4 regions of the Enterococcus sp. AZ170 genome follow, and region 2 is predicted to be linked to each of the others. Evidence: riboswitches for the same ligand, from Rfam matches in the RefSeq annotation. Region 2 holds a riboswitch; each other region holds the start of a gene.

Region 1 (3,199 bases), 780 kb from region 2:
TTATTCTTTTTTCCATTTGTTTTTCCTTCTTTCTAAACTCTTACCAATGAGATAATAGATGATCGCATAGCGATTTAAGTTATCTCAATGCTCAGATATTCAATCTTTTAAGAATCGGACCAATGGAAAAAGAGGTATGCTTATCGGAGTAAGTTTCTGAACTGCCCTAGAAACAAATAGACAATAATAAACTTATCTTCTTTAAAAACAGGGTTCTTTTTACAAAGGTCCTTGATCATCTGACTACTGTCATCCATTTGTTTCCATCTCCTTTAGCGTTATATATCTAATAAATTTAAATAATTCGATTTTCTTATTAGTGTAGATTCTTTTCTCAAATGTTTTTAAGACGACATTTCCGTCATTATAGGCTTGTCCTATACTTTGATATCCAAAATGTTCATAAAAACCCCAAGCCTGCATACGCCCGTTTAGAATTATGATTTGGCACCCCATAAGTTCTGCTACTTTTTCAGCAAATTCAAGTAATTTTTTTCCAATACCAAAGCCTTGATGCACTTCATTAATAGCTACTTGTTTGATTTGCCCTATTGTTCTACTCTTTTTTGAAAGAATTAATGTTCCCACAACATTTCCTTCGATCATAGCTGTCATATGAATATCTTTTTCTTCGTTCAAAGGCAACTCTTTGATCCATTCTTTACCAGCACTAGACTTAAGCAATTCGTTTCTTAATTGGACTCCTGCCCAATAGGCTTCACTATTCCAATTGATAATTTTAACCATCACTGTTTTACCATCTTGATTCCTCCGTTCTTTTAGTTAGTCATTTGATTGATTTCTATAACTTCTGAAAGCTGAGACAACTCAGAAATAATCGTATTGATTGCTAGACTACCATTTCTTGTAGCCTCAATTTCCAAAAACAACCGGACTTTTTTTCCAGCTAAATCTGTACAAGAAAATTTAGTGAATGTTAGACAGTACTTATCTAACAACTGGATAATCTCAGTTCTAAGCATGACTTCACTGCTGTTACTAGCAATAACAGAAAGATAATGAATTGTCTCTGTTTGATCGTCTTCTCTTTGAACTGTATAATCATCTATTTTGAAAGATAAATTTCTCAACAGGATGTTCACTAACATTAAGATAACAGCACAAACTACGCCTTCTGTTACAAATCCAGCACCAATCATACTGCCCACAGCTGCTGAACACCATAATGTTGCTGCGGTATTGATGCCAGTTACGCTAAATCCTTCTCGTAAAATCACTCCCCCGGCAAGAAACCCAATACCACTGACGACTTGAGCCGCAATTCGTGTTGGACTATTGTCATCTTGAATCAGCGATGATAGCGAAACGAACTGACATGAACCAAACGTTACCAAAGTCATCGTTCTCATACCAGCCAACTTTTTTCGCCATTGTCTTTCCGCACCGATGATCATTCCTGCAAAGATACTCGCAACAATATTAATTAAAAATGCATAGGCTTTCTCCTTTCTTCGGTTTGTTTGTTTTCAGCTCGTTACGTCCCTCTCTTCGATCGACAAGTACTGTTCAACATCTGCTCTGCTAATGGCAATCGTTGGGTTTCAGTACGTCGGGCACTTCTCTCTCTTCGATCGACAAGTACTGTTCAACATCTGCTCTGCCAATGGCAATCGCAGTGTTTCACAGCAAAAAACCTTCCGCCAAAAACTCAGCGGAAGGTCATAAATAGGCGTACAAAAAAAAGCCTGCATGATCTAATCGTTGAGTTTTGGCACTATACAACGTAAAAAGCAGAGCTTTTAGCTACCTTATGAAAAGCCTTGTAATCGACAATCCCTGTTCTACCCATTGGCATCTCTCGATGTTTTTGGGCAGTAGCCTATGTTTGTATAGGAGCCTCACCTAACAAATCTATTTAGTTGTCTTACAGAAAGAACTATACCACCATCACAAAACAAATGTCAATGTTTTTTCGTTTATTTTTTGAATAAGCAATGATCGTTTCACTACAAAATCAAAAAATCACTGTCAAAAAATACTTGAATAGTGCGTTTTTAACAGTGATTTTTGATAGATTAATTTTTTTCAACTTTGACTACTGAATTACCAACTACTTGAGGTGGGATCGACATTGTCATGGCAGGTAAACCAACTAAGGTAAATTGAATTTTATCTCCCTTTTTCAAATCATTTTCAGTAATACCATCTGCCAATTGTTCATCTGATACATTTAAGATTACGCCATCATTTTTCATCATACCGATTATTTTTTCTGGATCTTCAATTACTTCAACTTCATTTAAAACCAAACGTAGAGATTTGTCTACCGTCTCGTTTCTCCTAGCATCTTCCATTAAAGTGGCTATAAATACTGATTTTGCTTGTTCTTGTTCCACGTTATGAGATGTTTCATCTGTCACTTGATTTTGTTTACTACTCATAGATGTTTCTTCACTTCCTTTTGCAGAATCATGGTTATTTTTCGTACATGCTCCTAAAGAAATCAATGTAATGATAGTTAGCACTGCTAATGTGATTTTTTTCATAGGATATCCCTCCATTATTGATATCTAATTATAAGCTATATTTTTGATTCCAGTCTAATATCATCCTTAGTTCTCTTAAAAAATAAAAAATGATTGAGACAGAACTCTTCGAGTTACATCTCAACCACATGGCTTCCATAAAAGCTGTAGTAGTCTGACCACCTTTAACCATTTCTCCGGTCATTGCCTGACATCGTAATTTCTTGTGCTAAATAACGAATCCGCTCCATGATTCGACGAGCCTTCAACGGCTCTTGTTCCCCACGCTGAGTCACGGTCAAGTGCTTTTCTAAATCCTTTAAATTTAGATTCGATGAAAAAAAAGTCACTAATTGTTCTTGCATCCGATATTGTAAAATCACACTAAGCACATCATCTCGAATCCAAGACGTCATTGATTCCGCACCTAAATCATCAATCATCAAAACAGGGGACTTTTTAACGGCATCCAATTTTGGGCCTACCATATCTTTGCCGATTGCTTGTTTCATTTCGACAGTAAAGGTTGGAAAATGAACAATCGTTGTAACGAATCCCCGTTCAGCTAAGCTGTTGGCAATTGCACCTAGTAGAAAAGATTTCCCTACACCAAATGTCCCTTGTAAATAAAGTCCTTTATGAAATTCTTTTGGATTAGAAGTGTAATCATTTAGAAATTTCATTGTTTCGGCCATCGCTTGAGCACGACCTTG
Region 2 (3,199 bases):
AAAGCATTGGTAGAAATGGTAAAAAAGCACTTGCAATCAATATCGAGAAAACATTCCCAAAGTTAGAACTGATTGTAATTTTAATATATTTCATCATATTACTAAAAACTTTACGTCCCTCAATCACACCGTCTTCTAAAACATTCAAACTTTTTTCCAACAGAATAATTGAACTAGCGTCTTTCGTAATATCAGCTGCTGTATCAACTGAGATTCCTACATCTGCTTTACGAAGTGCTGGTGCATCATTAATTCCATCTCCCATGAAACCGACTGTGTGACCATTTCCTTGCAGTGTTTCAATAATTCGAGACTTTTGCATCGGGTTTAATTTAGCAAATAAATTAGTTTTTTCGACTTCGTCTTTCATTTGTTCATCCGACATATTATCAATATCAGAACCAAGTACGACATGAGACACTTCGATTCCTACATCGCTACAAACTTTCTTAGCAACGATATCATTATCGCCTGTTAAAACTTTTACATTCACACCATGTTCGTGTAAGGACTTGATTGCCGTGATCGCTGATTTTTTCGCTGGGTCCAAAAAGCCCATAAAACCGATCAGCGTCATTCCTTGCTCATCTTCCACACTATAAATGGCTTCACTATGCACGTCTTTTTTCACCGCTACGGCTAAAGCGCGCATACCTTGTTCATTCATACGAATATTGACTTCACGCATTCTTTTTTGTAATTCAGGTGTTAACGGTACGATCTCCCCGTTGATTTCAGCATGTGTACAAACAGCTTCCATCTCTTCTACCGCACCTTTAGTGATCATAAATTGATGACCATCTGCATTGACCACCACCGTTAAACGACGACGAGAAAAGTCAAACGGAATTTCATCTAGTTTTGTCACGGAATGATACGGACTTTGATTCTTATTTTCCTCATAAAAGTTGATTACAGCGATGTCCATCAAATTTTTCCAACCCGTTTGATAATGAGAATTTAGAAAAGCCATATCTAGAACTTGATCATTAAGTTGTCCTAGCGGATCTAAATGTTGAACCAAAACAACTTTGTCTTCTGTAATCGTTCCGGTTTTGTCCGTACAAAGAATATCCATACTCCCTAGATTTTGAATAGAAGGCAACTCTTTCACAATGACTTTATGTTTGGATAAACTTAATGCCCCTTTTGCTAGGTTACTCGTTACAATCATTGGCAACATTTCAGGTGTTAATCCAACAGCGACTGCAATTGCGAAGAAAAACGCTTCGCCCCATTCACCTTTTGTAATGCCGTTGATCAAAAAGACGATTGGAAACAGAATCATCACCATTCTTAGTAAAAATTTACTAACTTTTGTCAAGCCAATATCAAATGATGTTTTTCCACGTTGTGTTGTCGCATTTTTAGCAATATCACCGAAGAATGTATTTTGTCCAGTCTTCAAAATGATTGCTTTACCTTGTCCACTCAATACATCCGTTCCCATAAAAATCAAATCCTGCATATCTAAAGCAGAAACTGATTCTGAATTCTTATCAATACCTGCATCCACAAATTTTTCGACTGGCATTGATTCACCAGTCAAAGAAGATTGATTGATAAAGAGATCCTTTGTCCATATTAGTACGGCATCCGCTGGAATCATATCACCTGTTGCAAGTGTTACAATGTCTCCAGGTACAACTTCGTCCATCGGAATTTCTTTTGTTTGACCCGCACGCGTTACAGCTGTTGTATTTTCGATGAGTTCTTTTAGATTCAGACTTGCTTTTTGGGAACGATACTCTTGAATAAAGGCAATAATAACACTAGCTAAAATCATGATTCCCATCACAAGTGCTGCTTCAAAATCTTTGGTTACAGCTGAAACGACCATTAATAAAGCTAAGACATAAACAAATGGGTCTTTGAATGCTTCTAAAAACATAATAATTGCAGGTGTTGGTTTTTGTGCGGACACTTCATTTGGTCCATATTCTTCTAAACGATTTTTGGCATCTTCTTCTGATAGCCCTTTTTCTGATGTACGAAGTTCCATCATCAATTCACGTTCAGAAAGCATTGCTAATTTTCTTAATTCTTGGTCTTTTGTTGTTTTCTTCATTTCGGTCATTTTTTTATTCATCATTTTCTTTTCCTCCTTTACTTCATCTTATCGAGGAGAGAAAAAATCATTTCATTTCCATCGTTTCTAAGATGAAGGCTACATTTCGTTTGTTTTTGGTCTGACTGGGGTCTTCCATGAGCCTCTTCCTCTCTTTTGGTTTATTTTGGAACGATAGATTTTTTGTTAGGCGGGAATCTTGTTCTCTTGAGTTCTGCTCTTGCTACTGTTTAACATCTGTCTTCTTTCAATCTGCTTGTTTCTTTTTGCGGAACTTCGCTCCCTTTGGTCGCCAAGTACTGTTCATCATCAGCTCTGGCGAAGCCAGTACGTTTTCCTGTTCTTAGACTTTTTGCTTACTAGTTTCTGTTTTCCTTCTGCCTGCTTGTTTCTTTTTGCGGAACTTCGCTCCCTTTGGTCGCCAAGTACTGTTCATCATCAGCTCTGGCGAAGCCAGTCGCTGTGATTCACAGCAAAAACGCACACTCAACAATAGAGTGTGCGTAAAATAGCAACTTAAATAAAAGTTTCTCTATCGTTGAGCTTTAGCACTAAAGGGCGTAGATAATTTCTTATCAGCTACGTTATGAATAACCTTCACGATCATTCCTGTTCAACCAACTAAGAGTCTCTCGATTCTTTCGCGGCAGCAGCATGTGTCCAAATAGGAGCCTCACCTAACAATTATTCAGTTCTGAATCCTTATCTATCATAGTTTATCTTGTTACAATTGTCAAAAGAAAAAGACATAAAATAAAAAGACATCACTTTTACTAACTAGCCAAGCTCTCCTCTTCCTTGAGAGATTTCTATTCTTGAGAAATTTGCTAATTTTAATTCTTCATCGGATAGATTTTCAACAAGATCGTAAACCCGTTACCAAGCTCAAGAAACTGAGCATCTGCCATCTGTTTGGACTCTGAAAATAATATATTCTCAGCTTCATTCACTTTTAATGTCAAAATCAGCTCTGATAGATAGCTTTATATCGGTACCGAGTAGTTTTCTCCAGTTCCTTCATCTGTCACTACAAGAATTGGCATGACTTGAACGTCTGACACTTTTTTTAAAGGGGTAAACACTACAGCTTTGACCTAGATCCTAGTCAGTAAAAATTAGAATAAAGTAGCA
Region 3 (3,199 bases), 170 kb from region 2:
TTCTACGCCCCAGCTTTTTCCACCAATAAATTGATCTAATTTGACCGCGTCTGCTGTAATCGACCAATCTGTACAAACAACTCCGTCATACGCATACTTTTTACGCAATAAATCATTGATGATATATTCACTAAATCCATTTCCGACATCTTCGTGATTTTTTTGATCTTGATCATAAGAAATTGTGTAATAAGGCATCACAGCAGAAGCTTTTTTGGTTCCTGCTTCTAGATCAAATGCACCATGAAGAAATGGTTTTAAATGTTCACTAAAATTATTACCAGGATAAACTGCATATTTACCATAACCATAATGACCATCACGACCAGCTTCACCGCTTCCGCCACCAGGCCAGTGCTTGACCATTGCATTGACGCTTTCACTGCCCCAGCCATCCGTTTCATATTCAGTTGTTTGAAAACCATCACAATAAGCTTTAGCCAAATCGGTGACTAATTTGACCCCTTCTCCAAATGTTCCAGAAAAACGCATCCAGCGTGGCTCTGTCGCTAAATCAATTTGCGGAGATAAGGCAGTTGTGATGCCAAGTGCCCTGTATTCTTGACTTGCGACTTCACCAAATTGCTTTACCAAGCCAGGATCGAATGTTGCAGCTAAGCCCAATTGCTCTGGCCATTTTGAAATATCCCCACCAGCACCTGCATTAAATTCTGTATCAGCACTAGTGCTATGTCTTGGATCTGAGCTGACGTTTACTGGAATACCCAAATCTAAACTTTCAGCCATTGCTTGTAAATTATTCGACCACTCAGCAGCAATTTGAGGAGCATCCACCAGAGTTAATAAGACATGACGAATATGATCTTTTTCTAAAAATTCTTTTTGCTGATCCGTTAAATTCGCAATAGATCCGCTATAATGATCTAGCGATTTTCCGTCATACGTTCCTGAGAACATTTCCACAAAATGATTCTGACTTTTAGAAACCGTTTGATGCCTACTATACAACATTAATCCAGCAATCTGATCGATCGTCAATTTTGCAGTTAAATCTTCAATTCTCTCCTCAAGCGGCAAGCGCCAATCTTCATAAGGATCTAAAAGTCCATTCTTATTTAAATCTTTAAAAGCAAAACCATCTTCTTCTATCAAAGTAACACCTGAAGCCGTTGAATAACCCAGAGTTGCACCATTTTCATTCTCGACCAGTATCCAATTTCCTTGAGAAGTCTTTTTGTAGCCCATTTATTTTTCCCCATTTCATTATGCCGTAAACGCATTCTTTCACTTCTTTCTATCTTACAATAAATGTTAACCCGATGCGATGTCTATTTGGGATTTTATTTGCTTCTGTTTTACAAACGTGTGTATTTTGTCTGTATATGTTTAAGAAAATGTAAAGAAATGACCATTAAACTTTTCCAAATCAAAATCATATAAAAGTAGAACCTTATCAGATAAGTGAAAACCGTGCCCTTAATGGTTAAAGTGCTATTTTAGCTTAGATAAAATAACACCTGTCAGCATATTTCACAACGTTTTATTATAAAAAATTTAATATTCACTTTATTGACTTTAGTCAAGATCTTCACTATATTTAAGGCGATCTGAATAACTTGTTAGGTGAGGCTCCTATGAAAACACAGGCTACTGCTCAAAAATGTCGAAAGACAGGCATGGGTAGGACAGGAATTGTCGAATTAAGGCTTTTCACAAAGTAGCTAAAAGCTCAGCTTTTTACGTTTCATAGTGCTAAAACTCAACGATGAGAATGATGAAAAGCTCTATTTGTGCTGCAATCAATCCACCTTCGCTGAGTTAGTTAAGCGAAGGTTTTTTGTTTTAATAAATAAGGTATTTCTCAGCTTTTTAATTAGCAGGAGGTGAATAAGCAGAGATATCAACGTTTTTTTGATATAAAGCTGTTAATACCTTTTATATGTAGCACAACTATCTTTTTATACCGACATCTAAGTCGATTTCCTAATGCACACTTTATTTGATGATCAATTAAAATGATTAGCGAGGAATAAAAAATGAAACTAGTGAACAAAATCGTAATTTGTACGCTGCTTTGTATTGTTCTCCTTTTTGCAGCAATCGGCAGTTACACTGTAATCAGCTTCCATAATGGAAAAAAAGCAGCACAATCTCAAGTAAATCCTACGAAAAACAAAGATTTTTCCGGTGATCAACAAACAAATATGAAAGAAATCACCATTATGCTGATTGGTGATGATGGTCGTGAAGATGATGAAGATGGCGGTCGAGCAGATACGCTGATGGTCGCTCATTATAATAGCGAGACCAAACAACCAAAACTTGTTTCGATCATGAGGGATTCTTATGTCAAAATCCCAGAATATGGTTTAGAGAAAATCAATGCCGCTTATGCGTTTGGTGGAGCAGAGTTAACTAGAAAAGTCCTTAACGATTCTTTCGGCTTACCGATCAATTATTACATTTCAGCCGACTTTAATAATTTTATCCGTTTGATCAATGAGCTTTATCCTAAAGGAATCGAAATTGATGCAGAAAAAGATATTAATTTAGACAATGTTGATATCAAAAAAGGTATCCAAGTCATGGATGGTAATACGTTGTTACAGTATGCTCGTTTTAGAATGGATGAAGAAGGAGATTTTGGTCGAGTGAGGAGGCAGCAGCAAGTGATGGATGCATTAGCAAAGCAGTCTAAAAATGCCGTTTCGTTCTTACAATTACCTAAAATTGCTGGTGAAGCTGTTGGCTACTTGGATACAAACATTCCAGCAGATGTCCTTGTCGATTTAGCAAAAGATTTTCTAACTGGTAAAGTCAAAAATCTAGAGACCCTTTCCATCCCAGTCTCAGGTAGCTGGGCGTTTAATGATTATACCGAAGCTGGCAGTGTCTTGGAAATTGACGAGGAACAAAATCAACTTGCCATTCACGATTTTTTGAATGATGGAGCAAAAAGATGAAACGGCTTAGCAGACCATCCAAACTACAGTATCTAGATTTTTATATTTTGCTTCCGTATCTGATTCTTTGTATCATCGGCATTTTAATGGTTTACAGTTCTAGCTCTTATCACTTGTTAGACAGTGAGTTAGGCACTGCTAGTAAAGCCATCAAGCAAACCATGTATTTCCTTTTTAGTTTACTTTGCATGAGTATTGTTTATCGGATTCACTTAAATGTACTGCGCAAACCTAAACTATTATTCATGTTACTTTTTCTCACCTTTCTTTCAATC
Region 4 (3,199 bases), 1.4 Mb from region 2:
ATCTGACAGACTATAAGGTACCTGAATGCAGTCGCCTATTGCAAAAATATCCACATGAGAAGTTTGTAAGTACTCATCCACAAAAACTGTCTGATCCGTATGCATTTTAATCTGACCATCCAAATAAGCTAAGTCTGGGCGCACATTCATGGCAAAAATTGCACTATCACATAACAACTGGGATTTTTTGGTTTCGATCATAAGCCCCTCATCTCCATCTGTTATCTTTGCAACAGTTTCATCGAAATGAAACACGACACCGCGGTTGGTCATTTCTTCTTGGACCGGTCTAATCATTTCTTCATCAAAATATTTAAACAATAAGTAATCCATACGCTCAAAAAGATGAACTGCTTTACCCATCTTTAAAAGCGTATCTGCCGCTTCTCCGCCAATTTGTCCCCCACCGATTACGGCTACTTTATCACTGTTTTGTAATTGCTCAATCGCCTTTAACACACCAGATAAAAATTTATATTTTAACACTTTCTCCGAATCACTCCCCGGAATATTCTGAGCCCATTGACTAGAACCTGTTGCTAAAATTAATTTATCGAACGACATCACACATTCTTTTTCTTTTTCCATGTATTTAACAATATGTTGTTTTGAATCTATGCTAATTACTTTTGCACTTAGTAGTAAAGAAATGCCCCATTCTTCTAGTTGTTGCTCCGAAATAAATTGCGCTTTTTCAATAGGATCGATCGTTTCATTAAAATAAAGATTGATGCCGCCAGGTAGATAGCCAATCGTTGCTTGCTTTTCAATTAAATGAATTTCAGCTGCAGGGTGTTTTTTTCTGATTGCCACAGCGGCCGACACTCCTGCAAAAGAAGCCCCAATGATGACGATTTTCACAATAAGACCTTCTTTCTGTATAAGTAAAACGTTTTCTTAAAGGATAGCATACGCTTGACCTAAACGTATAGACATACGCTGATTTGTGTTGATTTTTTAATAAAAAATGACCTGTTTGCTCTATTCTACTCCAGAGTCAACAGGTCATTTTAATTTTCCAGCTATGTGTTAATTGTCTTTCATAAACGCTTTGATCGCTTCAGCATTTTGCTGTTCATCTAACTCGATCACGCTGCCAGAATCTGTATAATCGTTAAATTGCCATGATCCTTCGACTGGAACGGATAATGATTTTAAAGGTTTAACCTTGCCAGTTAAAAAATCTTTTGCTAAATCGATCAAAAGGCTGGTCGGTACATTCGTATCGATTTTCCCAACCATTTTCCCTGCTACTTGAGGCAATTCCCAAATCGGAATCAAATCCTTTGATTGTTCAACTAGCGCATCCATCACTTGCTGCTGACGTCTGATACGGCCGAAATCGCCTTCTTCATCCATCCTAAAACGCGCATACTGCAATAAACTATTACCATGTAATGTTTGCTCACCTTTAAAAATATCCACACCATCTAAATTGATATCTTTTTCAGCTTCGATCGTGACACCCTTAGGATAAAGCTCATCAATAATATCACTGAACTCTTTAAAATCCATGACCACATAATAATTGATTGGTAAATCAAAATTATTTTTTAGTACATCCTTGGTCATTTGAGCCCCGCCATATGCATAAGCTGCATTGATCTTGTCTTGTCCACCATCGGGAAATGTTACATAGCTATCTCTCATGATTGAAATCAATTTGGGTTGCTTCGTTTTTCCATCATAATGTGCGACCATCAAGGTATCCGAACGACCTTGATCTTCATCATCATCTCTAGAATCATTCCCAACGATCATCACGGTTAATTCCTTATCACTTGTTTGTTCGTCACCAGTAAAATTTTGGTTTTTAGTAGGTAGTTTTGCTTCACTCTCTTCTTTGGCTGTTTGAAATGATACTGCTGCATAACAGCCTGCACTCACAACGATTAGCAAAACCGATAGCAAGCTAATGATCATTATTTTTACAGATTTTTTCATTGTACATTCCTTTCTAGACATCAGCGTTAGATGGGCTAGCTCAACTATTTTCTTGACTAAAAGAAAAAAACTTCACCAAGAAAACTCAGCGAAGGGATTAGATTACAGTCTCTTAAACACATGACAAACAACATGTATCGACAAATTACCTAGATCATCTCTTCGTGGAGTTTTAGCACTATATAACGTAAAAAGCATTGCTTTTAGCTACTTTGAAACACGCCTTAATTCGACGAATTTTGTCCTACCCGTGCCAGTCTTTCGACATTTCTGAGCAGTAGCCTGTGTTTATATAGGAGCCTCACCTAACAAGTATTTAATTCATTTTAAACTATAAGCGTATCCAATCACAAAGTCAAATTAAATTCTACCTGAAACCTTTAGGATAATAAGTCCGCTACCCCGTTATCATTGCTACAACGTAGCTGGGGGCTAGAAGAATAAATTTTTTTTAAGAGTAATCTTTACCCTTTCTTAAAAATTCGTTTATCCTCTTTAAATTCAAATTTTAGATAGACATTCTTTGCGTTATCTGTTTCAATGTTTAAAAGACAGATACTTGGAGGATACCATGGAAAATTTTTTAGAAAAACAACAAGCATTCTTTTTTAATTTTTTAACAGATAGTATCGATAACTTTTTACTCGATCATTCTGATGAAACCTACTATGCATTTGCCTTAGTTTGTAATATTCATGAAGAAGGCGAAATCAACGTATACCTTAATACTGTTGAGCTTTGGCAAGACACAACTGACTATTATGCAACTAAAGGATACACTGACCAACAATTACAAGAGATGAAATATAATGCAAAGGATTGGGATGAAGACCAACAATTTGCTTCTCTTCACCTATTCGATGATTGGGTGGAAGATCCACAAGCCATTGAAATGGTTCTTGAATGGATTAGTCAACAACTCATTTTGCTAGTTGATAGCGACACCTTTGAACGTATTCCTAAAGCAGCTGATTTTAAAGTATTAGTTTACGATCATGATGAAGAAGCAGCTGACTCGCAAGAACGCTTTGAAAAATTAACAACATCTGACTATTTCCAATTAAATTGATCAAAAAGCGAGCAGCAGATTTTATTCTTGGGCTCTTTTCAAAAATGCCTACTTTAGGAAGAGGCGTTTTAGCGCTCAAAGATAAGAAAATTCTTGTTTCTGCTCGCTCTCTTTAACGTAAGCCGACATTTGTAACTCTCTTTATCTAAACAATATTTGCTCTTACTATACTAAACCTCTTCTAAA

The links. Region 2 has a riboswitch for magnesium ahead of mgtA (magnesium-translocating P-type ATPase). Riboswitches for the same ligand answer to the same signal wherever they lie in the genome.
Region 1: linked by a shared signal. The riboswitch ahead of IGJ55_RS09675 (MgtC/SapB family protein) and the one ahead of mgtA (magnesium-translocating P-type ATPase) in region 2 are both predicted to bind magnesium.
Region 3: linked by a shared signal. The riboswitch ahead of IGJ55_RS06735 (LCP family protein) and the one ahead of mgtA (magnesium-translocating P-type ATPase) in region 2 are both predicted to bind magnesium.
Region 4: linked by a shared signal. The riboswitch ahead of IGJ55_RS12610 (LCP family protein) and the one ahead of mgtA (magnesium-translocating P-type ATPase) in region 2 are both predicted to bind magnesium.

The regions. Positions count from the first base shown of each region.
Region 1 covers NZ_CP172947.1:2,004,713-2,007,911, forward strand. The annotation lists gene mgtA (magnesium-translocating P-type ATPase) at 1-16, opposite strand, end outside; gene IGJ55_RS09670 (GNAT family N-acetyltransferase) at 250-747, opposite strand; gene IGJ55_RS09675 (MgtC/SapB family protein) at 780-1,445, opposite strand; M-box (ykoK) riboswitch at 1,708-1,878, opposite strand; gene IGJ55_RS09680 (hypothetical protein) at 2,037-2,507, opposite strand; gene dnaI (primosomal protein DnaI) at 2,672-3,199, opposite strand, start outside.
Region 2 covers NZ_CP172947.1:1,224,124-1,227,322, reverse strand. The annotation lists partial or broken gene mgtA (magnesium-translocating P-type ATPase) at 1-2,104, opposite strand, end outside; M-box (ykoK) riboswitch at 2,592-2,760, opposite strand.
Region 3 covers NZ_CP172947.1:1,396,761-1,399,959, reverse strand. The annotation lists gene IGJ55_RS06740 (glycoside hydrolase family 3 N-terminal domain-containing protein) at 1-1,206, opposite strand, end outside; M-box (ykoK) riboswitch at 1,570-1,739, shown strand; gene IGJ55_RS06735 (LCP family protein) at 1,998-2,924, shown strand; gene IGJ55_RS06730 (FtsW/RodA/SpoVE family cell cycle protein) at 2,921-3,199, shown strand, end outside.
Region 4 covers NZ_CP172947.1:2,611,390-2,614,588, forward strand. The annotation lists gene IGJ55_RS12605 (FAD-dependent oxidoreductase) at 1-861, opposite strand, end outside; gene IGJ55_RS12610 (LCP family protein) at 1,030-1,944, opposite strand; M-box (ykoK) riboswitch at 2,095-2,264, opposite strand; gene IGJ55_RS12615 (DUF4303 domain-containing protein) at 2,516-3,013, shown strand; gene IGJ55_RS12620 (DUF4809 family protein) at 3,195-3,199, opposite strand, start outside.